3 regions of the Methylolobus aquaticus genome follow, and region 3 is predicted to be linked to each of the others. Evidence: predicted binding sites of a transcription regulator. Region 3 holds the regulator's gene; each other region holds the start of a gene.
What was found. Region 3 encodes HrcA, which represses chaperone genes, less so after heat shock. Its sites were predicted from a motif close to TNTTAGCACTCNNNNNNNNNGAGTGCTAANA; they were not measured.

Region 1 (9,773 bases), on a different contig from region 3:
TAGGTCTGGTGGCGGGTCGAAGAGTCGGGCTGCGCGCGGAATACCGATCCGGCGGTCGCGAAAGCGCAGGGCAAATCCATGGTCCGGCGGATAAACCCCGAATTCGGCGAGCAACCATGTCCTGTCATACTGGTGTTAGGAACTGGGCAGCACGAAGCGCGGCACATTACGCACCGTCTGACCATCCGGCAGCCGCCTTGGGCGGGCGATGCCCCGCCTGACTGACGGTCGCGGCAAACCGGGCAAGGCGGACGATTCAGAGCGACCTCTGCGGTCAAAGCGGCATGTGCTCCGAAACGGCGGCCGGACAGAAAATTGCGGGAGTGGGATCGCACTCACGAAAGCTGCCCGATTTGGTGCGGAAGCGCCGAGCATTTCTCCAAATTCAAAAGCCGGGTCAGCCTGCATGTTAGAGCGTTCCATTCGCTGCAGCCAGTCGCTACCATCGCTTTCTGCCCGCCCCATCGTCTAGACCGAGCCTGAATGCCCGAAGGCGACACGATCCACAAGCTGGCCGCGGCCCTGGCACCCCACTGGGTGGGACAAGCCCCCCAACGGGTAGAGCTCAAGACCGCAGATGGTGCCGAGCTGAGCGGTCGGCGCATCCGCTCGGTGACGGCACGCGGTAAGCATCTGCTGGTCGCATTCGAGCACGGCATCACACTGCGGACTCACCTGGGCATGTACGGATCGTGGCATCGGTACAGTCTGGCCGAGCCATGGCAGAAACCGCGGCGGCAGGCTTCCGCGACCCTGGTCATCGGAGCCGCGGTGTACGTCTGCTTCAACGCCAAGGAATGCGAAATCCTCCGCACCGACGGCATCCGCGAGCGTACGCTGAAAGCCCGGTTGAGCGTGGACCTACTCGAGCGACAAGCCGATCTGGCCGCGATCCCGGCGCGTGCCCGCGAGTTCTGCGAACCCGATACCCTCATGACCGACGTATTGCTCGACCAACGCGTGGCCTGCGGCATCGGCAACGTCTACAAATCGGAACTCCTGTTCCTGCACCGTGTGCACCCGCTCGCCCCGCTCGGCACGGTAAGTGACGCCCTACTCCTCACGCTCTACCGCAACGCGGCGGTTTTGCTCGACCGTAATCTCCGGCCCGGACCGCGCGTGACGCGGTTCGAGAACGATGCCGGCGGACGCCTGTGGGTTTACCGCCGGGCCGGGCTACCCTGCTTCGAATGCGGATCGGCAATTCACTATCGGCGCTGCGGCAAGGACTGGCGCTCGACCTATTGGTGCCCGGCGTGTCAGCCCGACACCGCCTTGGGCGTTGGGTGGATCAAGCCCGGGTCGCAGGCGGCCAGCCCAAGCGTTCCAGCAAGCGACGCTGATCGTCGCCCTTCTGCCAGACGGTTACGGCGACCTCGGTCGTGACGGCGAGATCACGCTGCAATGGCTCGATGCGCTCCCGCTGCAGCGTTTCGAGCAACTGATGCGCGCCAGCGGGATCGGTCTCGGGCAGAACCAGCAACACCCGGGTCGCATCCAGTCGGCCGATCTCATCGACCCATCGCAACTGTACCCGCAACTCCTGGATCAAGGCCGCAACCGACTCAGCGCACTCCGCCGGAAACGCCTCGGAGCGAAATTCCAGACGTGCGACGGCGAGCGGATTGCCATAGCGGCGTGTGCGCGCAAGCTGCTTTTCGAGCGCCGCCAGGATGCCCTTGCGATTCAGCACCCCTGTCTCGCGGTCACGTACTTCCAGCACCTCGACTTCAGCCGCCAATTCGATCTCTCGCGTCACATCGAGAAAATATTCCCATCGTTCCTGATCCGTCGATCCCGCGGCCGGCACGCGTCTCAGCCAGCGCGTGGCCCCGACGCGATCGGTGACGGCAAAAGTTTCGTCGTCTCCGAGCAGGGCTTCGAGACGCGTATCGGGTGGAAACCCGACCGGCACCGCTTCGTCGGTGGCAAGGCCCAGCAGATCACGCAGCGTCCCGTTGGCCCATACCAGTCGTCCGGGTTGGCGCAAGCCAATGCCGCAGGGCGCCTGATCGAGCAGGACGTCTATCGCGGGCGTGGCGGGGACGGGCATGGCGCAACTCGGACCGGTAGCCCGTTATGCCAGACAGCGAAACGTGGCATGGCGTTTCACCGGGCGGGACTCCCGGCCTCGGGAGACACCGTGCCGGTCGCAGGCATACCGCGCTGGGCCGGCGCGAGGCCGTGCGGATGGAGCAGACCGAACTGGAAACCGAGCAGCAGCAGCACGAACAGCGTGATCGACAGTCCAATGCGGAAGGTCAGGGCCTTGACCGTCCGCGGCGAACGGCCGCGGTCTTTCAGCAGATAATAGAGCGCCGAGCCGAGACTTCCGACGATGATCAGCAGCACGAGGACGATCAGGGTTTGCATGAACTCCGGCCACCGCGTCCCCAGGGGACATCAAGAAATGACGACGACGAGACCCGAGGGCCTGCCACTGCAATGAACGTCGATTATAGCTTCAAACCGGGATGGGGCGCCGCCTTTGCCGTCACCCTGCTGGTACCGACCTTCGTGGCCCTCGGCAACTGGCAGCTCGACCGCGCCGCGGCCAAGGAAGCGCTGTTGTCCTTGCGGGACGCACGACTCGGGGGCGCTGAGTGGGTCATCGACGCACCGGCCCCGCCGCTGGATGAGATCCGCTATCGCCCGGTCGTCGTGCGGGGCACTTACGATGCGGACCATCAATTCCTGCTCGACAATCAGATCCACCAAGGCCACGCCGGCTACCATGTGCTGACGCCGCTGAAACTGGATGGGCCAGGCGATCAGGCCGTCCTCGTGAACCGGGGTTGGATCGGCGTCGGTCCGGACAGAACGCGGCTGCCGCCGATCGACCTTGCGCCCGTGAGCGTGACGCTGCACGGCATCGCCGACAAGTTTCCGGAAGTGGCCTGGCACCTCTCCGGCGCCGAGATTCCGGCGCCCGGCTGGCCGGCCGTTACGCTGGTCGCCGAGCCGGCGGCATTGTCGGAACGCCTCGGCTACTCGATTCTTCCGTATCAGGTATTATTGTCGCCCGCCGAACCGCAGGGCTATGTCCGCGACTGGAAGCCGGCTAGCGTAGACCCGGGAAGAAATCGGGGTTATGCGCTGCAATGGTTTGCCTTTGCCGCGGTTCTCACGATCCTGTTCCTGTGGCATGGGCTGCGCCGCAACAATAGCCGCAGCGATCGAGAAGCGGTGTAGCAGACCCGAGTAAAGACGGAGCGAATCCCTCCCAGTGGCCACCGAATCAACCCCGCAGCGTCGCAACCGGCTGATGCTGCTGCTTATCGCGCTGATCTCGCTAATTCCGTTCCTGCTGGCGTGGCTCTATTTTCAGAATCCGCAGTGGGTATCCGGGCGCAGCAACTATGGAAACCTGATCGTGCCCGCCCAGCCGGTAGCCTACTCCGACCTGCTGCGCCCGGTCGGTCCCGACGCCGCGCCGCTGGATGCACTCAAGGGCCGTTGGATTCTACTTCAGGTGGAGGGTCCCTCCGGTTGCGGCATCCCCTGCCAGAACAGCCTGCAGATGACGCGCCAGATTCGCCTGCTGCTCAATAAGGACATCGTCCGCGTGCGGCGCCTGCTGCTGACAGCCGTGCCGAACCGCAAGCCGGTCGAGGGTCTGCAGGAGGACACCGATCTCCAGTACGGCGGCCTGCCTGACGAACTGCGAAAGAAACTCACCGCGATCGTCGGCCATGAGCCGGACGATGGGACCGTGATCCTGATCGACCCCTTCGCCAACGTGATGATGTGGTACGCACCCGATTTCGATCCCCACGGCGTGCTCAGGGATTTGAAGCATCTGCTGCGCTATTCGCAAATCGGCTGAGTGCGGCTCCCGCGCCGCGGACCCGCCGATTTTTTCCACCCAACCCCAAACGAGTCCATGCTGCCGTCACGACTAGCGGTTGCCCGCACACCGATTGCCGCACGGATCACCCGCAGCGATACGCTGACGGCATGCAGTCACACTCGTGACGTAACCGCACCACCCGACCTTCGCCATGTTTAGAAAGCTCACGCTGATCACCATCCTGCTGGCGCTCTGCACCATCGCCTTGGGTACCTATGTTCGCGTATCGGGCGCCGGCCTTGCCTGTCCCGACTGGCCGAGTTGCACCGCCGGTGTACTGGGCACCGCGCCTCCGCCTGCCATGGGGATGGGTTCCGGCGAGGCCAAGGCGGCCGCGCTCGAGACTGGTATCGCCATGGGTCACCGCTATCTGTCGGCGGTCGTCGCCGTCGCGATCCTGGTGCTGGCGCTGGCCGTCTGGCGGCTCCGCGAAAATCGGCTCCGCACGGCGATACTGACCCTGACGAGCCTCGGGGTCGTCATTCTGCAGGGCGCGCTGAGCTTCTGGCTGATCGAATTGCGGCTGTTGCCACTGGTGGTGACCGCGCATCTGCTGCTCGGATTCACGCTGCTGGCGCTGTTGTACAGCGCCTATCTGAGCGCGACGCCGGGCGGCCTGAAAACCTTCGGGGTCGGCCTCGGCCAGCGCGGACTGGCGCGGCTGGCCCTGCTCGCGCTGGCGGTCGAGATCGCGGCGGGCGCGTGGACCAGTGCCAACTTCGCCGGTCTGGCCTGCCCCGACTTCCCGACCTGTCTGGGCCAGCCGTGGCCTGAGGCGGACTACGCGACCGGTTTCGGCGCATCCGCGGCCGCGTCGGGAACCAGCAGCCTGACGATCGGGGGGCGCGTGGCCATCCATTGGGTGCATCGGATCGGCGCGCTGGGCACGTTCCTGCTGCTGACCGCGCTCGCCCTCGGGATCAGCTCCGGCCGGCGTTTTCCCGGCCTAAGCCGGACGGGCGTGTGGCTCAGTTTCTGGCTGCTGGCGGAGGTCGCCCTGGGGATCGCCACGCTGATCTTCAAGCTGCATGCCGCAGCGGTCGTCGCGCACAGCGTCGTCGCGGGCGTGCTGCTGTTGAACGTGCTGCATGTGAACCTGCGTTTGCGACGGCCAACCCTGGTCGCGCAACGTTCGCCCACCCCTGCCATCCCGGAAGAGCGCCAGCCGCCTCCGCCACGACCAGTCGTCGCACCGGCCCCCGAAGTCGTCCCTCCGGCCGCACCGGTCAGCCTGTTCGACCGGCTGCGCTCGCAATTGGGCAAGACCCGGGGCGGGTTCACGGGTGTCCTCGCCAACCTGGCGCTGGGCCGGAAAACCATCGACCGCGAATTGCTCGAAGAGATCGAAGAGCGCCTGCTGATGGCCGATCTGGGCGTCACGGCCACGGACGCCATCATCGACGATCTGACCGGCAGCCTCGAACGTCACGAACTCCGCGACTGGGATGTGTTGAATGCCCGGCTGCGCGGCCAGTTGCTCGACATTCTGTCGCCGTGCAGCGCGCCCCTCGCGATTCCGCCGACGACGCGGCCATTCGTGATCCTGGTCGTCGGCGTCAACGGCGTCGGCAAGACCACGACGATCGGCAAGCTGGCCAAGCGCCTGCAAAATCAGGGGCATTCGGTCATGCTGGCCGCAGGGGACACCTTCCGGGCCGCTGCGGTCGAGCAGTTGCAGCGTTGGGGCGAGCGCAATGAGATACCCGTTATCGCACAATCATCGGGATCGGACTCGGCCTCGGTCATCTACGACGCCGTGCAGGCGGCCCAGGCCCGCGGCATCGATGTGCTGATCGCGGACACGGCCGGCCGGCTGCATACCAAATCCAACCTGATGGAAGAGCTGCGCAAGATCAAACGCATCATCGGGAAGCTCGATGCCACGGCGCCGCACGAGGTGCTGCTGGTGCTCGACGCCGGCACCGGCCAGAATGCGATCGCGCAGGCGCGGCAGTTCAACGAAGCCGTGAGTCTGACCGGCCTCGCACTGACCAAACTGGATGGCACGGCGAAGGGCGGCGTGATCTTCGCGCTGGCCAAGCAGTTCGGGATTCCGATCCGCTATATCGGCATCGGCGAAGGGATCGAAGACCTGCAGGACTTTGACGCCGAGAAATTCATCGCGGCACTGTTCGAGGAACGCCTCCATTAGCCGTCATGCCGCGGGTTGAACTTGTCGGGGGATTAGCACTCCAAACGGGAGAGTGCTAACATCTCCGTCCGGCACACAGACAACAGGAATCACAGCAGAAATGACCAACGCGCTTTCCCTTCCCACCAACGTTTCGGTTGGATCGTTCGACGAGTACCTTGCGCTCGTCAACCGGTTTCCCCGGCTGACGGCGGAAGAGGAACGAGAACTCGCCGAGCGTTTCAGAGATCACAACGACCTCGCCGCCGCGCGGAAACTGGTCGTTGCCAATCTGCGCTTCGTGGTCTTCATCGCTCGCGGCTATGCGGGCTACGGACTGCCCATTGCCGATCTCGTTCAGGAAGGCACCGTCGGACTGATGAAGGCCGTAAAGCGTTACGACCCCTCACTGGGTGTGCGGGTCGTGTCCTTTGCCGTGCACTGGATCCGAGCTGAAATTCACGAGTTCATCATCCAGAACTGGCGCATCGTCAAGGTCGCCACGACCAAAGCACAGCGCAAGCTCTTCTTCAATCTGCGGCGGCTGAAGACCCGTCTGGGTTGGTTGAATCAGGATGAAGCGCAGGCCGTTGCGGGCGAGCTGGGTGTGGATGTCGCCGACGTGTACGAAATGGAAAACCGGCTGCACAACTACGATGTCGCGATGGAAGGCAGTGCCGACGACGACACCGGCGAGTATGACGCGACTGCGCCCATTCATTACCTCAGACAGGAGAACGGCGACCCGGCCGACGTTCTGGAGACGCTGGATCACGGTGAGAACGAGCAGAAGCGGCTGTCGGCAGCCATCGAGACGCTAGACGAACGGTCGCGAGACATCCTGGCAAGCCGCTGGCTGCAAGACCAGAAGCTCACTCTGCACGATCTGGCGGCCCGCTACAACGTCTCTGCCGAGCGGATACGCCAGCTCGAGAACAGCGCGATGTCCAAGTTGCGCAAGGCGCTCAGCGCCCCGGCCTGAAATCCACCCCGCAGCAGGCGCCGGAAACAACGCCGGCGCCAGGGCATCACTTTCGATCCGGACCGTCCCCGAAACGGTGCGGGCCGACCTCCCAATTGACAAGGCCATGCCTCGCGAGCATTCTGCCCGTCGCACTGCGCACCGGGCCTGCTCCGGTGGGGCGTGCGTGTTGTCGGATTCGAAAAAGATAATCAGGAGGCGTGTCGAGTTATGACTTCCATTTTGCCCATCATCGTGATCATCCTGTTCCTGCTGATGGCGATCAGTTCCTATCGAAAAAAAAAGGCAGGGGAAACCAACCCTGCGGCCGCGCCCAAGCGCGCAGAACCGGAACCGAGCAAACGCGTGGCGGCCAGCACGCCGGCGGCACCGCGTGACGCCGCGCCGGCGAAGCCGGCAGCACAGCCCGCACCGGCATCGCACAGCGCTGCGGCGGCCCCGGCCAGTGCCTGTTGCGCAGCAGCTGCAACACCGGTCACCCAGATTCCTCAGGACGCAACCCTGCGTCGTCACTACCTGACCCATGTCGCCTCGATGGTCGAGGCGCTGACCTTCCCCCGGCCAAGCGACTCGACCCTCCGTCGGCATTACGAACAGCTGATCGCAAGCCGGCTGGAAGAGTGTGCCGGTGACAGCACCAAGCTGCATCAACTGATCTGCGACTATCAGGCCTGCGCCAGTACCGCATCCTGACCTCGCTCGGGCTAGCCCCGGCCTCCGGGGCTCGATCCGGTGACGGCAACGGCGTTCCGTCTTCGCGGCGGAGCGCCGCCTGATCGAACGCCTTCCGCGCCCTGGCAAGCCGGTACTGCGTCGCGCCAGGAGCAGCCCCGATCTAATCAGCCCGATCTGGCCCCGAAAGACCAATAACCGACAAGGTTATCGCTCATTCCCGTCAGACCGGCTGGACGGCCTCAGAACGCCACCCGAAAATTGACCGATCCGATATACAGCGTGGTGTCGTAACGGCCGATCACGCTGGGCTGGCGGTTCACAGCAATCGTGCGCGGCTCGAAGAAGGCCGCCTGGAAAGCCAGATCGATTCCGAGAGCCCCTGGCCCACCACCCTCCCCGCGTCCGCAGCCGGACAGGCCAAACAGCGAGCCATTGCCGTTGCACAGCAACCCGACCCCCACGGCGAAGATGTTCCAGTCCGCGTCGGCCACCGTCGGAGTGAACGTGTACTCCGGCACCGGCGTATTTGAGCGCTGGTAACCTGTCCTCAACGCAACTTCCCAGCCTGGCAGGAAATCCGGAGCCAGCCACCGGAATTCGGTCCCGGCACTGGCTGTGAAGATCGAGCGCCAGTGCTGCGGGGTACTCGCCGTACCGCCGTTGGACAGGTGGACGTCGAAGCTGCGGGACGAATCCCAGCCAACGAAGTCCATGTCATATTCGAGCTTCCACTCGTGCTCCGCATCACGTACCGGCCAGTAGGCCACGGCCCCTGTGACGACCTGCGGGAGGGGCAGTTCCGTTTTCGCATTCGCAACATGCACACCGTTCAGCCGATACTGACCACTGAGCGGCAGAGTCGTCTGACCCCGATAGACGAAACCGACGTTCAACTGAGGCTTGCCCACCGCGGTGCGCAACGGGGTGACCATCAGACTGGCGTTGTAGCCGACGCCGGTACCGTTGCCGTTCACCTCATCCCCCCCGATGCCCGGCAGCGCCCGCTTGCTTTCGTAATGCCCCTCGCCAAGAAACGACGCAAAGGTATAAATGTCGAGCCCGAGGCCGAACGACACCCAGTCGTGCACTCGGTACGCGATCGTTGGCTTGATCGTCAGCAACGGAAGCTTCGCGCTCGTCACGACCGACGAGAACGGACCGTTCTTCGGATAGCGGACGATGAGTCCGTAGGTACCGGTGAGCCCCACACCCACCGACAACGGGCCGAAGGCATCGATGCCGAGATCCTTGAGATTCGCCGTCAGGTAGAGATTGCTGGGGGGTGGCACGGCGACGCTACCGCCCAGATCGCCATCGATTCGTTGACCTCTGGCGTTTTCGAACCCGACGGTGCCGCCAACCAGATTCGTGCCGGTGTACACCTGCCACCCCTTCAGCTGCGTAAGCCCCGCGGGGTTATAGTAGATTGCGGACGGATCGTCGGCCTGCGCCGAGAACGCCTCGCCCTGTCCGGCCGCTGCGGCGCCCTGATAGGGAACCCGATAGGCATCGGCCAGCGCCGTCCCCGGCCCCACCGAGAAGACCACGGCGCCAATCGCGGCTGGCAGCCGGCGAGCCAGGGTGTGCGCGAAGCGCTGCCGAACGCGGGGAACAGTCAACGCGAACCCTCCGAAGCGCTTACCGAATCCGGTACGCGAAGCTCGTTGATGGATCTCATCGTCCGGAACGCCTTTGTACTGAGTTGACGAGTGTCGGTGAGGGAAACGCGCCCCGCGGACTAAACCATGTGGCCTAAACCGCTCGACGGGGCGGAGGAAGCTAACCGCCCACTACCTCCACTGTCAAGACAGGCGGACGCCGACAATCTCGGCCGCCACGGCGGATTGAAGCGGCCCGGAACAGGCGCATCGCGTGCCTCGAGGTTGCCTCGCCGGCCACGACTTGACAGAATCGGGGCAGGACATGGGTTTTTCCGTTGACCAGGACATCCGATTTGGCGCTACGCACCAGGGAAAGCACTCCATCCCGCCCCTTGGCCGACAGGGTCCGACCTGGGCCAGTCGCCCCACGCCGTGGGGCAGGGTTCGCGCCCAACTCGATACCGCTGCGCTCCGAGCGGAGGCTCCCGTGCCTCTGAAGGATACGAAGCCGATCGAGGTCGCCATCGTCGGCGG
Region 2 (9,773 bases), on a different contig from region 3:
GCAATTCTGTAATTTGACTCATGCCCGAGTGATGCTCGAGATCGAACCCGCAGCCGTGCGCTACATGCCCTGTAATGTCGCGGTGCGTCAGCAAGGAGGCAAGGTCTTCGTGACGACCCACCTGTTGCCCACCGACTCGGCCAGCCCGGAACTGAATGAGTTCGCGCTCAGGATGAACGACCAACTCAAGGCAATCGTCGATTTCGCCGTCGAGAACTAAACCGCTTCACCTTCCCGTCCGAGCGAGCCGCCACGAGGTTTTGCTCCGACAGTATTGACACCACCGCTCGCCACTAACCCGGAACATTTCCTAGACCCATGAAAAACTGGCACGCCGGATGCGCTTATCCCCTACTGTTTTTGACCCTGGCAGCCACCGGCTGCAAACAGGAAGCGCCCCCTCCCGGCGAAGCCGCACCCGGGACGACGATCCAGGCACCCGCAGCAGTCGGCGCCGATCGAACGGTGAACGATTTCCCGACCCTCGCACGCGTCGAGTATGTACTGCAATGCATGCTCGAACACGGCGGACAGAACTACGACAACCTGTACCACTGCACCTGTGCCGCCGACACGATCGCGTCGAAGATGTCCTACGAAGAGTTCAGTCAGTCGCTGACCTTCACCTACATGTTCTCGACGCCCGGGGAGAAAGGCGGTGAGTTCCGCGACCCCCCCGAATCTAAGCGGCTGCGGGACCTGCTGAAGGAATCCAAAGCATTGTCGCAGACTCGCTGCTTCCCCGAGATTCCCGGGGAGAGCCAAAAGGGCGGCGGTAAGAAGTAGCCGACCTCATCCCGGCCGCAGGACGACGGCGTCAAGCCATCACCGAATGGATGTGGCTGATCTTCCCCGCCTGACTCAGGCGATAGAACTTTCGCAGTTCAGTCACCATTTCGGCCTCGCGGCGCTGTTTCAGGTAACTGTTCTCCAGGTTGAAACAGAACCGGCCCGCATAGTGGCTGGCATCCGCGTAGCGGGTACGGGACTCGCCGTCGAGGGCCTGATCGAACACCGGTGAATCAAACAGGCAACGCCAGACGCGCTCGGACGAACGGGTCTTGCGCTGGCGCGAGAACAGTGAGGACGCCATCACGTATTTGTCGACCTCGGCCTGCAGTTCGAGTTCGAGCAAGGTCACGCCGCGATCGCGGCTCGCATTCCAGCTCATGTAGAGGAAATGGCTGACGCCCTCCAGTGCCAGCAGAAAGTCCTCGAAGTTGTCGCGGTGCAGTTCGTCGAGCGGACAATCTTCCTCCAGACAGCCGAGAATACCGCTGTCGAGATACAATGCGAGTCGCACCTCGTCACCATCCTGCGAGACCAGTAGCTTCTCCCGGTTCTCGCGCGGAGTCAGGCTCTCATCGAGCCGGCGCGCGATGTCGGGGTCGGTGATCACGAAGTCCTCGACCGCGTGCTCGACCTCCACGTGGTACAGACCTTCCAGCATTTGCTGCAGGACATTCAAGCGCATGGCACCGACCCCGTTCAGTTGGTGCAGCGTGGGCTTGAGCCGGCGACCGGCTCGATGCCCATTTTGCGCAGACGCTCGGCCGCGCGCCGGCTTCCGGTGCGTATCCAGATCTCGTATAGCCGCATGATGTCGGTGTCGGAGCTCAGCCGCGAGTTCTCGCCGACTTCGGCCAGCACGTCGACGAAGCTCGGGAACTTGTCGGACAGCTCCCCGAAAATCCCGGATAAAGCCCGCCCGCGCACCGTTCCACGACTGATGTCGCACAGAAAACCGTAGGCACTCCCGCCCATCGCGATGTAGTAATCGACATCGACGACCTTCCGGTTGAGGCTGGAAGAGAACAGACCGGAAATCAGCAGCGCGACATCACCGAGCCGCTTCAAAGCGATCTGACGCTGCTCCGCCGATGTCGCTGCAACGGCCTCGGCGTAAATCAGGGCTAGCGGCTTGAGATCGACGCCGTCAGGGGTTCGGGTGAACAGGTTTTCAGCATGGGTGTAGTAAGCCAGCAGGTTAACGACATAGAAAACGGTGTCTTCTGCCGCGTCCACCTTCTGGTTCAACAAGGCCGAATGTATCGAATCCCTGAAATGCTCACGGACGTTGACGTCCGTAACCAAAGCTCCAGCAGGACAATCGGATGCCATATGCACAGCCTCCTGTGGGTTTCGTTAGGGAGGGATTCCCGGTTACACAGCCATGGGAGGCTGGCTCCGTAGAAATCCTACGGCCCGAGCATAGCATTCACGAAAATGTCAAGAAAGAGGACTCAGCCCTTGCCACACGGAAACGGACTCTTGCCGTTTCCAGCGGCTCGACTATCGCTTCCGCCTTGTTATTATTCGGGTAATAGCCAGTCGACGAACCACTGTCCGTGCCGTCCGGGGCTCAGTAGTGACCACAGCCACGGCAGGATCGAAGCCAGTTGCTCGTCCAACTGCCATGGTGGGTTGATGATCAGCAAACCGCTGCCGAGGAGTTTCCGGTCGGTTCCGGCCTCCGCCGTGCACAGTTCCGTGCGCAACACTTTGCGGATGCCCGAGACTTGGAGAGCGCGGTAGAACCGTTCCGTGGCTTTCCGGTCCTGTATTGGATGCCAGATCGCGTACTGCCCGGTCGGCCAGCGGAGCCAGGCTGCGTGGATCGCGTCGACGACCCGCTCCCGCTCTCCCTTCAACTCGAAGGCGGGATCGCATAGTACCAGGCCCCGCCGCTCGCGCGGCGGGAGGAAAGCCTTCAGTCCCTGATAGCCGTCCAGATGATGGACTCCAGCCTGCCGGTCGCCGGTGAACTGAGCGCGCAGGACGTCGATCTCGGTGGAATGCAGCTCACACAACACCAGTCGATCCGCCGGCCGCGCCCACTGCCGGACGAGTAGCGGCGAGCCGGGATAGTGCCGCAACTCATCGCCGTCATTGATCGCCCGCACGGCGTCGAGATAGCGCCGGACGGCCGGTGGGGCGTCGGCCGCTCCCCAGACTCGAGCAATGCCCTGGCGGAACTCCGCGTTTTTTCGCGCCATGGCCGAGGTCAGGTCATAGCGACCCGCGCCGGCGTGCGTGTCCAGATAGCAGAAGGCGCCGTCCTTGCGCTGCAGCGCAACGATCAATTCGGCCAGCACGACGTGCTTGAACACGTCGGCCGCATTCCCGGCGTGAAAGCCGTGTCGATAGCTCAGCATGCGCACAGCACCATGAGTCGATGGGATGCCCGAAAAAAGAAAGGCCCCGCCGTCGCCGGCGGAGCCTTTCCTGCTTCCGATCCGATGGACGGATGGATTACATCATGTCATCCATGCCGGGACCGCCAGGCATCGGCTTCTCCTTCTTCGGGAGTTCCGCGACCATGGCTTCGGTCGTCAGCATCAGGCCGGCGATCGACGAGGCATTCTGCAGTGCGGAACGCGTCACCTTGGTCGGATCGAGAATACCCATCTCGATCATGTCGCCATACTCACCCGATGCGGCGTTGTAGCCGAACGTGCCCTGACCGTCCTGGACCTTGGCCAGGATGACCGAGGGCTCATCGCCGGCGTTCGACACGATCTGACGCAGCGGCTCTTCGACCGCACGACGCAGGATTGCGACGCCGACCGTCTGGTCGTGGTTCTTGCCCTGCAGATCCTTCAGCACGGACTGCGCGCGGATCAGCGCGACACCACCGCCGGCCACGATGCCTTCCTCGACGGCAGCACGGGTCGCATGCAGCGCGTCTTCGACACGGGCCTTCTTTTCCTTCATCTCAACTTCGGTGGCTGCACCGACCTTGATTACTGCAACACCGCCCGCCAGTTTGGCGACGCGCTCCTGCAGCTTCTCGCGGTCGTAATCGCTGCTGGTCTCTTCGATCTGACGACGGATCTGCTCGACGCGCGCCTTGATGCCGTCGACCTTGCCGGCGCCATCGACGATCGTCGTGTTTTCCTTGTTGATCTGGACCTTCTTCGCACTGCCGAGATCGCTCAGTTCCAGCTTCTCGAGGCTCAGGCCCAGTTCTTCGGAGATCACGCGGCCGCCGGTCAGCACGGCGATGTCTTCCAGCATGGCCTTGCGGCGGTCACCGAAGCCCGGCGCCTTGACGGCACAGACCTTGATGATGCCGCGCATATTGTTCACGACGAGCGTGGCAAGGGCTTCACCCTCGACATCCTCGGCCACGATCAGCAGCGAGCGGCCGGACTTCGCAACCTTTTCCAGCACCGGCAGCAGGTCACGAATATTCGAAACCTTCTTGTCGTGCAGCAGGATGAACGGATCTTCAAGTTCCGCGCTCATCGTCTCCTGCTGGTTGATGAAGTACGGCGACAGGTAGCCGCGGTCGAACTGCATACCCTCAACGACATCCAGTTCGTTGTCGAGACCGGAGCCTTCTTCAACCGTGATGACGCCTTCCTTGCCGACTTTGTCCATCGCGTCGGCGATGATCTTGCCGATCGAGTCGTCGGAATTGGCCGAAATCGTTCCGACCTGGGCAATCGCCTTGCTGTCGGTGCAGGGCTTCGACATCTTCTTCAATTCTTCGACGACCACGGAGACCGCTTGATCGATACCGCGCTTGATGTCCATCGGGTTTGCGCCGGCTGCGACCGACTTCAAGCCCTCGCGAACGATGGCCTGGGCCAGCACGGTCGCGGTCGTGGTGCCGTCACCGGCGACGTCGGACGTCTTGGACGCCACTTCCTTGACCATCTGCGCGCCCATGTTCTCGAACTTGTCTTTCAGTTCGATTTCCTTCGCAACCGAGACGCCGTCCTTCGTGACGACCGGGGCGCCGAAGCTCTTCTCGAGCACGACATTACGACCCTTGGGGCCGAGTGTCTGCTTCACGGCGTCGGCCAGGACATTCACACCGGCCAGCATCCGCTGGCGCGCGTCATCTGAAAAGCGGACTTCTTTTGCTGCCATCAGTCATTTCCTCCGTTGGTTCGGGGTTCAAGCAAATTTCGAGATCAAGCTTCGAGGACGCCCATGACGTCGTCTTCGCGCAGCATCAGGTAGTCGATGCCGTCGATCTTGACTTCGGTGCCGGAGTACTTGCCGAACAGAACCTTGTCGCCGACCTTGACGTCCAGGGCGCGCTTTTCGCCGCTGTCGAGCAACTTGCCGTTGCCGACCGCAATGACTTCACCCTGAATCGGCTTTTCCTTCGCGGTGTCCGGGATCACGATCCCGCCCGGCGTAGTCTTCTCTTCCTCGAGGCGCTTGACGACGATGCGATCATGCAAAGGACGAATCTTCATAATGACTCCCTGAGTTGAGGGTTGAGTTGATTGACGGTGCCGTAGTGAAAGCTGTGATTAGCACTCACCACCGAGTGCTGCTAACAATATATGCACGCGGGTCGGCTTTTCAAGTCCCCGCGCCGAAAAAATTCCCCGCGCCGCCGACGCGTCGCCGAGTCACCAGCCACTGCAGCGTGCGAGCATCGGGAAGGAAACGCCGCCCGCACGCTACAATACGCGGACGTCACAACCATCAGGTCAGTGGAGATTCAGTAAGCGATGATCCGACCGACGATCGTTCTGTTCGACCTCGGCAAGGTTCTCGTCGACTTCGACTGGCAGGACGCCTTGCAGCGCATCGCGGCGGATGCCCGCGCGACACCCGATGAAATCGCACGCTTCATCGCCTCGACGGATGTCATGCGACGGTACGAACACGGGCACATTACGAGTGACCGGTTCTTCGAAGAGGTTCAACAGGGCATAGGCTATCGAAGCGACAGCGAGACCTTTCGCCTGGCGTTCAGCGATATCTTTTCCGAGATCACGGACATGGTCGCCCTGCACTCCCGCCTTCGAGCGGCAGGGATTCGCAGCTGGATCTTTTCCAACACCAACGACTGGGCCGTCACGCAGATTCGAGCCCGCTTTCCGTTCTTCGCCCATTTCGACGGATACTTCCTGTCCTACGAACTCGGAGCGATGAAGCCGCACCCGGCCATCTACGAAGCCGCAGAGAGGTCCACCGGCTGCCGCGGAGGCGAGATTCTGTATATCGACGACCTCCACGAGAACGTGGTGGCCGGCGCGCAACGCGGCTGGCAGGTGATTCACCACGTATCCACAGACGCGACGATCGCGGCGGTCGAAGCGCGATTGCTGGCCCCGTTCGCGGCTTGACTCCCGCGCGCCGAACCTGATGCGACGACGGTCCGAAGCCCGGTGCGGCCGCATCCGACGGAACAGAAAGACATCTGGCCCGCAGGGCCGGCCCACACGCCCACCCGACCCCGGAGCAGCCGATGCCCGAAATTGATCTACCCCTGCGACGTCGAGCGCTGGGCGCCTACCTCGGCCTGGCCGTCGGCGACGCCCTAGGGGCAACCGTCGAGTATCTGACACCGGAGGAAATCCGCGAGCGGCATGGCATTCACGACCGCATGATCGGTGGCGGTTGGCTGGAACTGAAACCGGGTCAGGTGACGGATGCGACCGAAATGTCGCTGGCGCTGGCCCATGCCCTGATCGCACACGGCGGATGGGATCTGAAGTCCGTGGCCGACGGCTTCGTGGACTGGTTTCGGGCGCGCCCGGTCGATGTCGGCCGCGCCTGCCGCCGCGGCATCACCCGCTACCTGCTGCATGGCACTGTGACCGGCCCGGTGAACGCGCGCGATGCCGGCAGCGCGGCCTGCGTCCGCAATCTGCCATTGGTCCTGCTGAACCTGGACGACGAGTCAAGGCTGATGGCGCAGACGCTCCAGCAAAGCCACATCACGCACAACAACCCCTATTCCGACGCCGCGACCCAGGCGGTCGCCCTGATGGCCCTCGCACTGCTTCACGGCCAGGGCCTGGCTGCGTGCCAAGCGATCGCGAGCCGGCTCGTTGCAGCCCATCCCGCGTTCCGCTTCGACCCGTATCCGGGTCGCGCCGGTGGCTACGTCGTCGAAACATTTCAAACGGTTTGTCACTTCGTCTTCACGACGGACTCTTTCGAATCGTGCGTCATGGGCGCCGTGAACCGCGGCCAGGCCGCCGGCACCGTGGGCGCCTTGGCGGGCATGCTGGCCGGGGCCCACTACGGTGCCGCAGCCATACCCCATCGCTGGCTGGAGCGACTCGATACCGAAGTCAAGTCGCGCATCCTGGAACAGACACGCGCCCTGTTGCAATTGGGCCTGCCCGACCGATCGCCGGCCCGACCATGAACGCGGTCCGACAGGATCGAGGCAGCCAGGCTACCGGTTCGCGTACGGCACCGTAGGGAAGACGACGGTGGAAGGCGGTACCCGGATGCTTACCGCCCTGGCTCCTCGCCGTCCGGCGGTGCGTCGTTCGCTGCCTCCCCTGAGCGATCCGGGACCGGCACGGCCTCCGCTGACGCCCCGTGGCCGGGGTCGGCCATTCCGCCGAGTTGGGCGGCCAAACGGCGTAGCACGGCACTGCGCGCACGATCGCCCTTTTCCACCTTTTCGCCCCGTGCCTCCAGGAACTCAGCCAAAAGCTGAAGCTGCGTTACGACCGAATCGAGCTGACGTCCCGAGGCCGACAGATCCTTAAACGCACCCCGATAAACGGCGAGCAATCGATCCGCATCCTCATCCTGCGCGCGCTCCGAGCGCGGCGGCTTCCGGTCGAACAACCACTCGGTGACTGCCGTGTCCGCCGCCATGACGCCATCGAAGAAATCGTAGGTCGCGGCGAAACGGCTCCGGGCCGCACGCTCGCACCGGGCCAGCGCGACTCGACACGCAGCGTCCGCAGGGGCACCGAGCACCGCATCGAGTTGCAGGCGGTTGAGGCAGGCGTAGGGATTCCAACCCGGCACGGACGGGTCGCCTTCACCACGGGCATAGGCCTCCCGAGCGTTTTTCAGGCTGGCTTCAATTGCTTCCCAGCCATGCCCCGCCCGCAAGGCGACGGCGGCAGCCTGCTTGTACGCACTGCCGAAGATAGACTGCCGCTCGACGTTGAGGGGCACCGCGGCGCCGGATGTAAGATCCTCCAGGGCTGTAATGCGCTTGACGGCACTGCGGGCGAGCCGCTGGGCTGCGTCGAGATCCTGATTCGAACCGGGCATGCTCCGCCATTCCCCTTCACGCGCCTCGAGGTTGATCAACTGTTCGATAGCCGAGATCGACGCCGGCGCCTTCGACGAGTCTTCGGCCAGTGCTGCCTGGAAAGCCAGCCGTGCGGCCTCCGATCCCTCCGGCAGGTACTCCGCATAGAGCCGGGCGCAGGCTTCCAGCACATCCGCACGCGCTTTCCAGGGCTCCGGGACCTTGCGCAAGCGATTCGTCACGCGCCGCTTGATGCTGCGGAAGTCCGTGCCCTTGCCTTCGCCTACTCCCGCCTCGACGCGGCGCTGCGCCAGCCAGTCCAGCAATTGCTCGGGCGTAACCAGCCGGTCCATGTCCGAGGCCTCGGTCGAGACCGTGGCGAGCCGGAACTCCGGATCGCCATACGCCTGATAGGCGCCCCAGGTATTGCAATCGGCGTGCAGTTGGAATGTAGTCCGGCGAGCCTCAGACAAGGCTCGACCAAAGGACAATCCGCGCCCCACCATCTGTTGAAAAAAGGTCTCGGCAAAGGTACGCGCGGCATCGTCCCGCACTTCCCAACCGGCAGCCACTACGCCGCGAACGCCCATCTCGATCAGTTCGCGGGCCAGACCCGCCGCGAGCCGGTTGCCACCCTCGCCAACCCCGGCCCGTGCCAGATGGCAACAGTTCAGGAACACCAGATCCGGCACCGTTGCCATCAAACCGATCTCGGCGGCGGACAGCAGCAGTCCGTCCGACAACACGACGCCGCTGCGGTAAGTGCCATCCGCGGCCCGCTTTCCGAACACACCATGGGCATCCACGACGAGCACCCGATAGGGTTCGGCCAACAGCTTCGCGAAAACCTCAGCCGCTCGGGAGTCGGGCGGTACTGCTTCGACCGCATAGCCGGCTGCCTCCAGCGCTCCGGCGATGACCTCGCCTTCGCGGACCGCCCCCTTCAGTTCAGGCAGTCGGTCGGGTAGGGGCTGACCGTCCACGCCGATTTCCGGCTTCCAGCCGGGGCCGCCGAACTGCGCATGGTAGCCCTCGGTACTGGGGTTGGAGATCACCAACGCGGTCAGTTTCTCGGCACGAATCACTTCGCGCCGGAAGCGGGCCGTCAGAAACTGCCTGACGACCTGTGTCTCGGTCACCCACGGGGTGCCGTCCACCTCCAGCATTTCCCACGGCAGATTCGCGGTCGCCTCGTCGACCATCAGGATCAGATTGGGCGCGCGCCGCAGAGAGGCCTTGAGTTCGAGCGGCACCAGCATCGGAAACAGCGTCGCACCGAACCCGCTGCGGGCGACGTAGACGGTGCTGGCCGGGCCGGTCAATGCATCGCGGACCAGCTTTTCGATCAGCCCGGGCTGGCGTTGCTGCACGATAACCTCGGCGCGGGCTCGCTCACCCAGATAGGCATAGCGCAGACGTTCGGCGAACGACACGGTCGGTGCCTGGTCGAGACCGAACGGTAGACCGGACAGTTCGGGCTGTCCTCCCCGATCGCCAATCCCGTACAACCCGAGCAGGCGGCGCATCGCATCCGGCGGAATCGGATTACGCCAGCGCGGCGTGTAGCACTCCGGTCCGCACCCCAGCTCGTCGCGATCGGCGTCGGTCACCGTCAGACGCGGCCAGTAGTCGGCAAACGGCATCACATCGAGACGGTGGCGCGATCCGTCGCCGCGGGACAGTTCCGCGGCCACCTCAAGCCGAGCGCCGAGCCGTTCCAGTTCGCGACCCAAAGTCGCTTCGAGTTCGCTGACCGCTCGGGCCGCTGCAATCGCCGTGTCTAGGTACAGTTCCA
Region 3 (9,773 bases):
GAAAACCTCAGCCGACAGGCCCACTTTCAGGTTCTCCACGAACTCAGTGATCGGGAGGTCCGGGTAGTGTTGGCGGGCGGCCTGATCAACTGGGTCAGCCACGAACGAGGTCAGTAGCCCTTACGTCGTCATACCGGCGCATCGGGTGAGTTGTTCGAAACGCGCAGGCGGCTGGGCCAGCGGGCGGCAGAGGCTGGCGGATTGCCGATGCGCCGGCTGGGGCCCACGCCAGCGCGCTGATCTATTCGCTGGTCGAAACCGTCAAAGCCAACGGCGTCGAACCTACCTGTGGCTGCACCCTGTCTTGCGCCGCTTGCCCACCGCACCACTGCCGAACACGTCGAAGCCCAGCTATCCTGGCATTGCCGACCCGCGGATTTGATCACCACCTGATCCGCACCGAATACCTGGGGTTTGTGGAGCGCTGACAAGCAAACCACGATCGGCAAATCGCCGAGCAGGCGGCTACCTTAGCCTGACCTAATTAACCCGCCTCCACGATTCCCAGGGTGGTTTAGTGCATCGGGGGGATCGGGGGTCACTCCTGCTCGTCGACAGCGTTGGTATGTTCCGGGCTGTTGCCTTCAGTGGCGGCATGCTAGCAAGCCGGGCTGGGGAATGAGGTTAAACTTAGCTTGCCTAATTCTTGACGAACTGCTTCTATCCAATCCGCAGTCTTCGGTACAGGAACGCTTTCAACAATTGGGCGAGGCCGGATTCTCCGGCATTCGGTTTGTTGAAGCGGGAAAAGTAACATACCCTAGTTGAAGTTCTTTCCACGCAACTATACCATTCGCTCACAGCTACTCTGTAGGGTCTTGCTGTTTTTTTGGTATCGATCGCTTCTTGAAGAACTCGGGCGAGACAGGCCAAAAGAAATTTCAATTTAACCGTGAGAGAAGCGATGAGTAAAAAATACGTCGAAATGACCGAAAGGGAATTGGAATCGATGATCGAGGAAGCCACGCGGGCTCTGAAGGAGAAGCAGCAAGGAAAGCGGAAGGAGGTTTTGAGTCAGATGAAGCAGCTTGCGGCCTCGATCGGTGTTGCCGTGGAGATAATCGACGGGCCCTCTGCCGCTCCTGGGCGCAAGGGCCGCAAGGTTCCAATCAAATATCGGAATCCAGACAATGTTGCCGAGCAATGGAGCGGCCGGGGTGTGAAACCCAAGTGGCTGCAACAGTTGTTGGCCCATGGGCGAAAGTTGGAAGAGTTCGAAGTGGCGTCGTAGCGAAAGCGACTCATGCCGTGTGACGGTTCAAGGGTTCCGGGGGCACGGGGCGCGTTTCCGAGAGACCTCAGTCTCTGAAACGCTTTAGGATGTCACCATAGGCATCAATGCGGCGGTCCCGGAGGAATGGCCAAATCCGTCGTACGGATTCCGAGCGCATCCGGTCGATTTCGACCCGCAGGACCTGCGGTCCTGTGTCATCGGCGCGGCTGAGCACTTCCCCTTGAGGGCCGGCAACGAAACTGTTACCCCAAAAGCGGATGCCCGGTGTTGTGCCACTGGGGTCCATTTCCTGACCAATGCGGTTGCAAGCGGCCACCGGAATACCGTTTGCAACGGCATGCCCGCGCTGTACCGTGACCCAGGCTTCAAGTTGGCGTTCCCTTTCCTTGGGTTCATCCAGCGGATTCCAGCCGATTGCAGTGGGATATAGCAGGATGTCGGCTCCTGCGAGTGCCATGAGTCGCGCGGCTTCCGGGTACCACTGATCCCAGCAGACCAATATCCCGAGTCGGCCGACGGAGGTATCGATCGGCGTGAAGCCCAGGTCGCCTGGCGTGAAGTAAAACTTCTCGTAGTAACCAGGGTCATCTGGAATATGCATTTTTCTATATTTGCCGGCGAGCGTTCCATCGGCATCTAGAACTATGGCGGTATTGTGATATAAGCCGGCGGCGCGCCGCTCGAACAGGGATCCGACGATCACGACGCCGAGTTCTTTTGCCGCCGCGGCGAGCTTTTCGGTGGTTGGCCCGGGAATCGGTTCAGCCAGGTCGAATTCAGTGGTGTTTTCTGTTTGACAAAAATAAGGTCCGAGATGAAGTTCCGGCAGCAGGATTAGCTTGGCTCCCAGCGCTGCAGCCTCGCGGATACCGGCAAGCGAGGCGGCGAGATTGGTGGCAGGGTCGGAAGCATTGCAACCCTGCTGTACGAGGCCCAAAATCACGGTGTCTTTCATGGCGAGGTCAGTGAAAAGGTTTTCGGAAACTGCATGGTCATGCAATGCAGGCTCCCATATTGTCGGATCAGGATGCGGCAGTCGATCGGCACGATTTCGCGTCCGGGGAAGGAGCGGTCAAGGCGCTCTATCGCAAGCGCATCATTCGCATCACCATAGATCGGCACCAGTACGGCCTCGTTGATGATCAGAAAGTTCGCGTAGGTGGCCGGCAGACGGGTTCCATCCGGCGCGAGAATCGGTTGCGGGATCGGCAGGGGGATTAGACGATAGGGTAGGCCGGTTCGGGTCCGGAAGGAACGCAGTTCCTCGGCCATCGCGGACAGGCTCGCATAATGCGGATCGCCAGGGTCGTCGCAAGCCGTGAACGCGATCGTGTGTTCGTCACAGAAACGTGCCAGCGTGTCGACATGCGCGTCGGTGTCGTCACCCGCGACGTGACCGTGGTCGAGCCAGAGCAGTCGGTCAATGCCGAGGCGCTCTGTCAGTTCCGCCTCGATTGCGCCGGCCGAAAGATCCGGATTTCGGTTCGGGTTGCTCAGACAGAAGCGCGTGGTCAGAAGTGTGCCCGCGCCGTCGGTCTCGATGCTGCCGCCTTCGAGCACCATGGGGCTCGCCTCGGTGCCCACACCGCAAAAAACGCCGGCCTGAACGACGCCGCTGCCGAATGCTGCGTCATTGGCGCAGTCGTACTTCCCTCCCCATCCGTTGAAGCGGAAATTGAGTAGGATTGGTCCTGCGCTCGTTTCGATGCTTAGCGGGGCGGTATCGCGAACCCAGATGTCGTCATACGGTACATCGACGAATCGGACGCGCGAGGTCACTCCTTGCGACGCTTCGATTCGATCGCGTATCGGCGCCTGCAGCGTGGGATCAGAGCAGGCGATCAGAACGATTTCGCGCCGGCTGATGGCGGTGGCGATATGGACATAGGTTTCGACTGCTTCGTCGAGGCAGTCGGCGAAGGCGCCGTCCCTGGTCGGCCAGGCGATCAGGACGGCGCTTTGCTCGGCCCATTCGGGCGGAAAATGGCGATGGGTCACGGGTTCCCTCAGTTCGTTCTTGGCTTCTGGATGAGCGTGGTGGCGCGGCGGGCGAGAAGCGCTGCTCCGACTTTCAGGAGAGGGCTTGCGCCAGCATCTCCTCGGCGTGTGCAAGCGTCTGTTCGGTGATTCGGACGCCGCCCAGCATGCGGGCGATTTCCCGGGTTCTTTCGGTCGGGCAGATTGGACTGACGATGGTTTGCGTGACATCGTTCTGGGTCGACTTCGCGACCAGCAGATGGTTGTGGCCCTGGGCCGCGACTTGTGGCAGATGGGTTACGCACAACACCTGCCGATCGGCGGCCAGCAACCGCAGCTTCTGGCCGACGATCTCCGCGACACCGCCCCCGATGCCGGTGTCGACCTCGTCGAAGATCAGAGTCGGTGTGGACTTGTAGGCCATCGCGCTGACCTGTATTGCCAGGCTGATACGGGACAGTTCGCCGCCCGATGCCACTTTGCCGATGGGACGCGCCGGCAGGCCGGGGTTGGCCGTAACCGAAAACTCGATCCGATCCATTCCATGGGGCCCCATTTCGGAGTCATCCGACGGTTGAACGGAAATTCGAAACTCGCCATAGGGCATGCCGAGTTCACGGATCACAGCCGTAATCCGCGTGCTGAGCTGCGCGGCGCCGATGTTCCGCTGCTCAGACAAGCGACGGGCCGATACCTGGTAACGTTCCAGCGTATCCTGTACTGCGCGCTCCAGCTCCGCAACCTGCTCCTCGCTGCGGCCGAGGCTCTCCAGCTCGGCGCTCAGTGCCGCATACTGCGGTCCCAGCTCGGCCGGCGTCACCTGATGTTTGCGGGCCAGGCGATTCAGATCGCCGATGCGCTCTTCCAGCCATTCAAGCCGCTTTGGATCCGACTCCAGCCGGTCGACATGATGACGGATCGATGCGGCCGCTTCCTTGATCTGGATCTGCGCTTCCAGAAGCATCGGCATGACCTCGCCCAGTTCCGGGCACAGCGCGCCGAGCTCCTTCATTGACGTAACGGCCTGCGCCAGAAGCCGGTTGGCCGAACCGGTTTCGTCGTCGTACAGCAGGTCCAGCTGCTGCTGGCTCAGTGCCAGAATGCGTCCGATGTTGGCCAGCCGCGAGTGTTCGGCGAGCACTTGCTCGTAGTCGGCGGAGCAGACCTCATGGCGTTCCAGTTCCTCGACCTGATAGCGCAGCAGTTCCTCACGCGCGGCCCGCTGCGCCGACGTCTGGCGACGCTGCGTGAGCTGGTCCTGCAGCGTCCGCCAGCGTTCGTAAAGTTCGCCCACCTCGCCGACCAGAGCGAGCGTTCCTGATGACTCGTCGAGGAGTCGTCGCTGTTCCCGAGCCTGCAGCAAGGCCAGATGAGCGTGTTGCCCATGGATCTCGACCAGTAGTGAACTGAACTCCTGCAGTTGCTGCAGCGTCACCGGCCGGCCATTGATATAGGCCTTGGATCGGCCGTCACTACCGATGGTGCGGCGTATGAAGCATGAGTCGAGATCGTCGACCAGTTCGTGTTCGTCCAGCCAGGCCTGGGCTGTCGCAAGGTCGGACACATCGAACTGCAGCGTGACTTCGGCCCGGCTGGCGCCCGGGCGCACCAGCCCGGAGTCCGCGCGGTCCCCGAGCGCGAGGCCCAGCGCATTGAGCAGTATCGACTTGCCGGCGCCAGTCTCGCCGGTCAGCACCGTGAAGCCGGGCGCGAGTTCCAGTTCCAGGGCTTCGACCAGAGCGAGGTCGCGTATGCTCAGGCTGGTTAGCATGGTTCAGTTGCGGTTGCCGCTGCTCCAGTTCAGCTTGGACCGGAGGATGGCAAAGAAGTCGTGGTCGACGGGATGCAGCATCCGGAAGGGGCGGTCATGCCGGGTGATGCGCAGGCGATCCGTTGCCTCGACGTCAGGGATCGAGACATTGTCGCAGTTGACCTGGGCGCGGAACTGCTTGCTGGGCCGGAAGCCGATTTCGATGAGGCTGTCGCCGCCAATGACAATGGGTCGATTGGTCAGGGTGTGCGGGTTGATCGGAGCCAGCACGAGGGCGTTCAGTCCCGGATGCAGTATCGGACCGCCCGCCGACAGGGCGTAGGCCGTCGATCCGGTCGGGGTCGAAATGATCAGCCCGTCGGAGCGCTGCGTGTTGAGGAACGCGCCGTCGATCCAGGTTTCGATCTCGATCATGCTGGTCGCGATGGCGCTGTGCACGACGATTTCGTTCACTGCGACCCGGTCGTGCACGACAGTGCCGTTGCGGGACACGCGCACGCGGAGAAGGGCACGTTCCTCGAACTGGTAGTCGCCGCCCAGAATGGCGTCGAGCCGCGTGCGCACCTCGTCCGGCGAAATATCGACGAGAAACCCGAGTCGCCCGAGGTTGACGCCGATCAAGGGAATTTCGTGGTCGACCAGGAGCCGCGCCGCTCTCAGCAGGGTGCCGTCGCCGCCGACGATGACTGCGGCGTCGCAACTTCTGCCGATTTCGTCGATGTCGCAAACGGTCGAATTACCCGACACGAAACCCGCGCAGCCGCGGTCGAGCAGAACGCGGAAACCTTGTGCGGTCAGGTGCTGGTGTATGTGTTCGAGCGTGGCCGAGATACGTTCGGCGTCCGGCTTGCCGATCAGCCCTATGGTCTTGAATTGCCGCTGCATCGGGGCGATCAGCACGAAATCGGCGACGGCCTCATCAACAGTGTGACTGCAGATAGTTCTCGAGTCCCAGCGCCGAGATCAGGCCGAGCTGTGTCTCGATCCAGTCGATGTGCTCTTCCTCGCTGCTGAGAATCTCCTGACACAGTTCCCGCGACACGAAATCCCCGACCGTCTCACACAGCGCAACCGCGTCCTTCAGCACGGTGTGCGCCTGTTGTTCCAGTTGCAGGTCCGCAGCCAGCATTTCCGGAACGTTTTCACCGATGCGCAGATGGCCGAGTTCCTGCAGGTTCGGCAGGCCCTCCAGGAAAAGGATACGTTCGATCAGTCGGTCGGCGTGCTTCATCTCGTCGATCGATTCCCGGTACTCATAGTCATTGAGCTTGTGGTAGCCCCAATTTTTCAGCATCCGCGCGTGAAGAAAATATTGATTGATGCCAATCAGTTCGTTGCCGAGGACGCGGTTCAAACAATCGATAACCTTGGGGTCGCCCTTCATGTGGTTACTCCGGAAGATCAGGGGATGAGTGGCACAACTGCACGCCTTGGGGACTTGATGCGCAGATACCGCGGCCCCGCACATCCGCGGGCTATGGTATGAGCTTATTGACACATAATCTAGGGGTTGCTACCTTTAGCACTCTCACGCCGAGAGTGCTAAAAGTCGTCCCCTGCGTGTCTAATCTACCGGAACTGAGCGATCGGGCCCAGCACCTGTTTAAGGTGTTGGTCGAACGTTATATCGACGACGGCCAGCCGGTCGGCTCGCGTGTCCTCGCGCGCGATGCCGGTCTGAATCTGAGCCCGGCAACGATACGGAACGTGATGGCTGACCTCGAGGAGCTGGGGTTGGTGACGGCGCCGCATACGTCGGCCGGGCGCATGCCGACCGTTTCGGGGTATCGATTCTTCGTCGATTCGCTGTTGACGGTGCGACCTTTGCAGCAAGAGGTGATTGCCCAGTTTCAGGGCGACCTGGAGACACAGGATACCCCGGAGGACTTGCTGGAGGCGGCCTCGAGGCTGCTATCCGACGCCACGCACATGGCCGGTCTCGTGACCGTGCCGCGGTGTGATGCGCCGACCTTTCGGCACATCGAGTTCGTGCCCTTGTCGGATCACCGCGTCCTGGTGATTCTGGTGACTAACGACCGTGAGGTGCACAACAAGATCATCCATACGGCGCGCCCGTTCAGTGCGGCGCAGCTCACGGTTGCCGCCAATTACCTCAACGCGACCTGCGCCGGGAAGGACTTGAGCGGCATCCGGGAGGGCCTGTTTCGTGACCTTCAGGAGTCGCGCGACCGGATAGGACAGGAGATGATCGACGCCGCGGAAATGGTCAAGCTCGCGCTGAATCAGGGCGGGAAGAAACGCAAGCCGTTCGTGCTGGCTGGCGAGATCAACCTGATGGAGTTTTCGGAACTGGCGAGCATGGAGCGCCTGAGAGGCCTCTTCGAGATCTTCCAGCAGAAGGAAGACATCGTGCATCTTCTGGATCGCTGTCTGGAAACGCCGGGTGTTCAGATCTTCATCGGTGAAGAGAGCGGGTGCCGCTCGCTCGAGCCGTGCAGTCTTGTTACGTCACGGTATTCGATCGACGGCCGCGTGGTCGGCGTATTGGGCGTGATCGGCCCGACGCGGATGGAATACGAGCGCGTGATCCCTCTGGTCGACATCACCGCAAGGTTGCTCGGTTTGGCGCTTTGCCGGAGATCCTAGCGCACCGGTCACCAAAGGAGCGGACCCTCGATCCCCTTCGCGGTTGCGGTCATCGCCACGCGGCAGCGCGGGCGATGTTTGCCCTGCCGCCTTGCATAAAGAGAATTCGGGAGACATTGCCATGCAACAACAAGAGATGAATCATCCAGTCGACACTGCCGAGGCTCCGGAACCGAACCTCGAAGTCACCCTCGAACCAGCCGCGTCCGTCGGCGACGCGAATGAGCCGCCTTCCATCGAGTTGATGGAGCAGCGGCTGAACGAGGCGACCAAGAAGGCGGAGGAGAACTGGGAGCGGTTCGTGCGCGCCCAGGCTGAGATGGAAAACGTTCGGCGCCGTGCCGAGAAGGATTTGCAGAACGCGCACAAGTTCGCGCTGGAGCGCTTTTCCAAGGAGTTGCTCGCGGTGGTGGATAGCCTGGAACTGGGATTGCAGGCGGCTTCCGCCTCCGACGCGAATGCCGACGGGGTGCGGGAAGGTATGGAGCTGACGTTGAAGCAGTTGGGTGCGGCGCTGGAGCGTTTCGATGTCAAGCCAGTCGATCCGCTGGGCGAGCGCTTCAATCCGGAGTTCCATCAGGCGATGGCCGCGGAACCGACGGCGGATGCCGAGCCGAACACCGTCATTCGCGTGTTCCAGAAAGGGTATCTGCTGCACGACCGTTTGCTCCGGCCTGCTCTCGTCGTTGTCGCGCAGCCGGTTCCCGTGTCGGCCGAAGGCCAGGCTTGAAATCCCGCTCGATGCACCCCAAGACCCCGGCAGTGACCGATTCACGAACTTAAACAACGAATACCGGAGCGCGTTCAAAAAATGGCAAAAATTATTGGTATCGACCTCGGCACGACCAACTCCTGTGTCGCGATCCTTGAGGTGGACAAGCCGCGGGTCATCGAGAACTCAGAGGGCGGCCGGACGACGCCGTCGGTGGTCGCCTTCACTTCGGATAGCGAAGTCCTGGTCGGCCAGTCGGCCAAACGCCAGGCCATTACGAATCCGACGAACACGCTGTTCGCGATCAAGCGACTCATTGGACGGCGCTTCAAGGACGACGTCGTGCAGAAGGACATCAAGATGGTGCCCTACAAAATCGTTGAGGCAGAGAACGGCGACGCCTGGGTCGATGCGGGCGGAAAGAAAATGGCGCCGCCGGAAGTTTCGGCGCGCGTGTTGATGAAACTCAAGAAGGACGCGGAAGCCTACCTTGGCGAGGAAATCACCGAGGCGGTCATCACGGTGCCGGCTTACTTCAATGACTCCCAGCGGCAGGCGACCAAGGACGCCGGGCGTATCGCTGGCCTCGAAGTCAAGCGCATCATCAACGAGCCGACCGCGGCAGCGCTGGCCTACGGCATGGACAAGAGCCGGGGCGACCAGAAAATCGCGGTGTACGATCTGGGCGGCGGTACCTTCGACATCTCGATCATCGAGATCGCGGAAGTGGACGGTGAGCACCAGTTCGAAGTGCTGTCGACGAACGGGGACACGTTCCTGGGAGGCGAGGATTTCGACCTTCGGATCATCGATTACATCGCCGACGAGTTCAAAAAGGAAAGCGGTATCGATCTGCACCACGATCCGCTGGCCCTACAGCGACTCAAGGAATCGGCGGAAAAGGCCAAGATCGAGCTGTCGAGCAGCCAGCAGACGGAAATCAATCTGCCCTATATAACGGCGGATGCAAGCGGCCCGAAGCATTTAAACCTGAAGCTGACGCGAGCCAAGCTCGAATCACTGGTCGAGGAGTTGATCACACGCACGAAAGGGCCGTGCCTTACCGCGCTGAAGGATGCCGGTCTGAAGGCGGCCGAGGTCGATGAAGTGATCCTGGTTGGCGGTCAGACGCGCATGCCCAAGGTGCAGGATTTCGTCCGTGAGATCTTCGGCAAGGAGCCGCGCAAGGACGTCAACCCCGACGAGGCGGTGGCCGTCGGTGCGGCGATTCAGGCCGGCGTGCTGGGCGGTCAGGTGAAGGACGTGCTACTGCTGGACGTGACCCCGTTGTCGCTGGGTATCGAGACCCTGGGCGGCGTCATGACCAAGCTGATCGAGAAGAACACGACCATCCCGACGAAGCAGCAACAGGTATTCTCGACGGCCGAGGACAGTCAGACGGCGGTGACGATCCATGTCCTGCAGGGCGAGCGCGAGATGGCCAAGGACAACAAGTCGCTCGGACGCTTCGA

Region 1: a site for HrcA is predicted at 6,033-6,063, ahead of rpoH (RNA polymerase sigma factor RpoH). Genes of this name have one in related genera too.
Region 2: a site for HrcA is predicted at 5,269-5,299, ahead of groES (co-chaperone GroES). Genes of this name have one in related genera too.

What each region holds. Positions count from the first base shown of each region.
Region 1 is NZ_JBSYXP010000008.1:71,397-81,169, reverse strand. Features, by position in the region: gene ACW73L_RS12325 (DNA-formamidopyrimidine glycosylase family protein) at 484-1,386, shown strand; gene ACW73L_RS12320 (GGDEF domain-containing protein) at 1,292-2,053, opposite strand; gene ACW73L_RS12315 (twin transmembrane helix small protein) at 2,110-2,373, opposite strand; gene ACW73L_RS12310 (SURF1 family protein) at 2,446-3,192, shown strand; gene ACW73L_RS12305 (redox-active disulfide-containing membrane protein) at 3,227-3,826, shown strand; gene ftsY (signal recognition particle-docking protein FtsY) at 4,002-6,002, shown strand; gene rpoH (RNA polymerase sigma factor RpoH) at 6,103-6,963, shown strand; gene ACW73L_RS12290 (hypothetical protein) at 7,174-7,656, shown strand; gene ACW73L_RS12285 (OmpP1/FadL family transporter) at 7,878-9,257, opposite strand; gene ACW73L_RS12280 (FAD-dependent oxidoreductase) at 9,727-9,773, shown strand, end outside.
Region 2 is NZ_JBSYXP010000002.1:280,865-290,637, forward strand. Features, by position in the region: gene ACW73L_RS03950 (DUF302 domain-containing protein) at 1-220, shown strand, start outside; gene ACW73L_RS03955 (hypothetical protein) at 319-786, shown strand; gene ACW73L_RS03960 (hypothetical protein) at 818-1,474, opposite strand; gene ACW73L_RS03965 (hypothetical protein) at 1,489-2,121, opposite strand; gene ACW73L_RS03970 (23S rRNA (adenine(2030)-N(6))-methyltransferase RlmJ) at 2,313-3,155, opposite strand; gene groL (chaperonin GroEL) at 3,253-4,878, opposite strand; gene groES (co-chaperone GroES) at 4,923-5,213, opposite strand; gene ACW73L_RS03985 (HAD family hydrolase) at 5,475-6,095, shown strand; gene draG (ADP-ribosyl-[dinitrogen reductase] hydrolase) at 6,218-7,126, shown strand; gene ACW73L_RS03995 (DUF7379 domain-containing protein) at 7,216-9,773, opposite strand, start outside.
Region 3 is NZ_JBSYXP010000004.1:8,219-17,991, forward strand. Features, by position in the region: gene ACW73L_RS06065 (aconitate hydratase) at 1-117, shown strand, start outside; gene ACW73L_RS06070 (H-NS histone family protein) at 893-1,231, shown strand; gene ACW73L_RS06075 (carbon-nitrogen hydrolase) at 1,299-2,189, opposite strand; gene ACW73L_RS06080 (agmatine deiminase family protein) at 2,186-3,232, opposite strand; gene recN (DNA repair protein RecN) at 3,306-4,982, opposite strand; gene ACW73L_RS06090 (NAD(+) kinase) at 4,986-5,867, opposite strand; gene bfr (bacterioferritin) at 5,902-6,366, opposite strand; gene hrcA (heat-inducible transcriptional repressor HrcA) at 6,543-7,589, shown strand; gene grpE (nucleotide exchange factor GrpE) at 7,711-8,319, shown strand; gene dnaK (molecular chaperone DnaK) at 8,401-9,773, shown strand, end outside.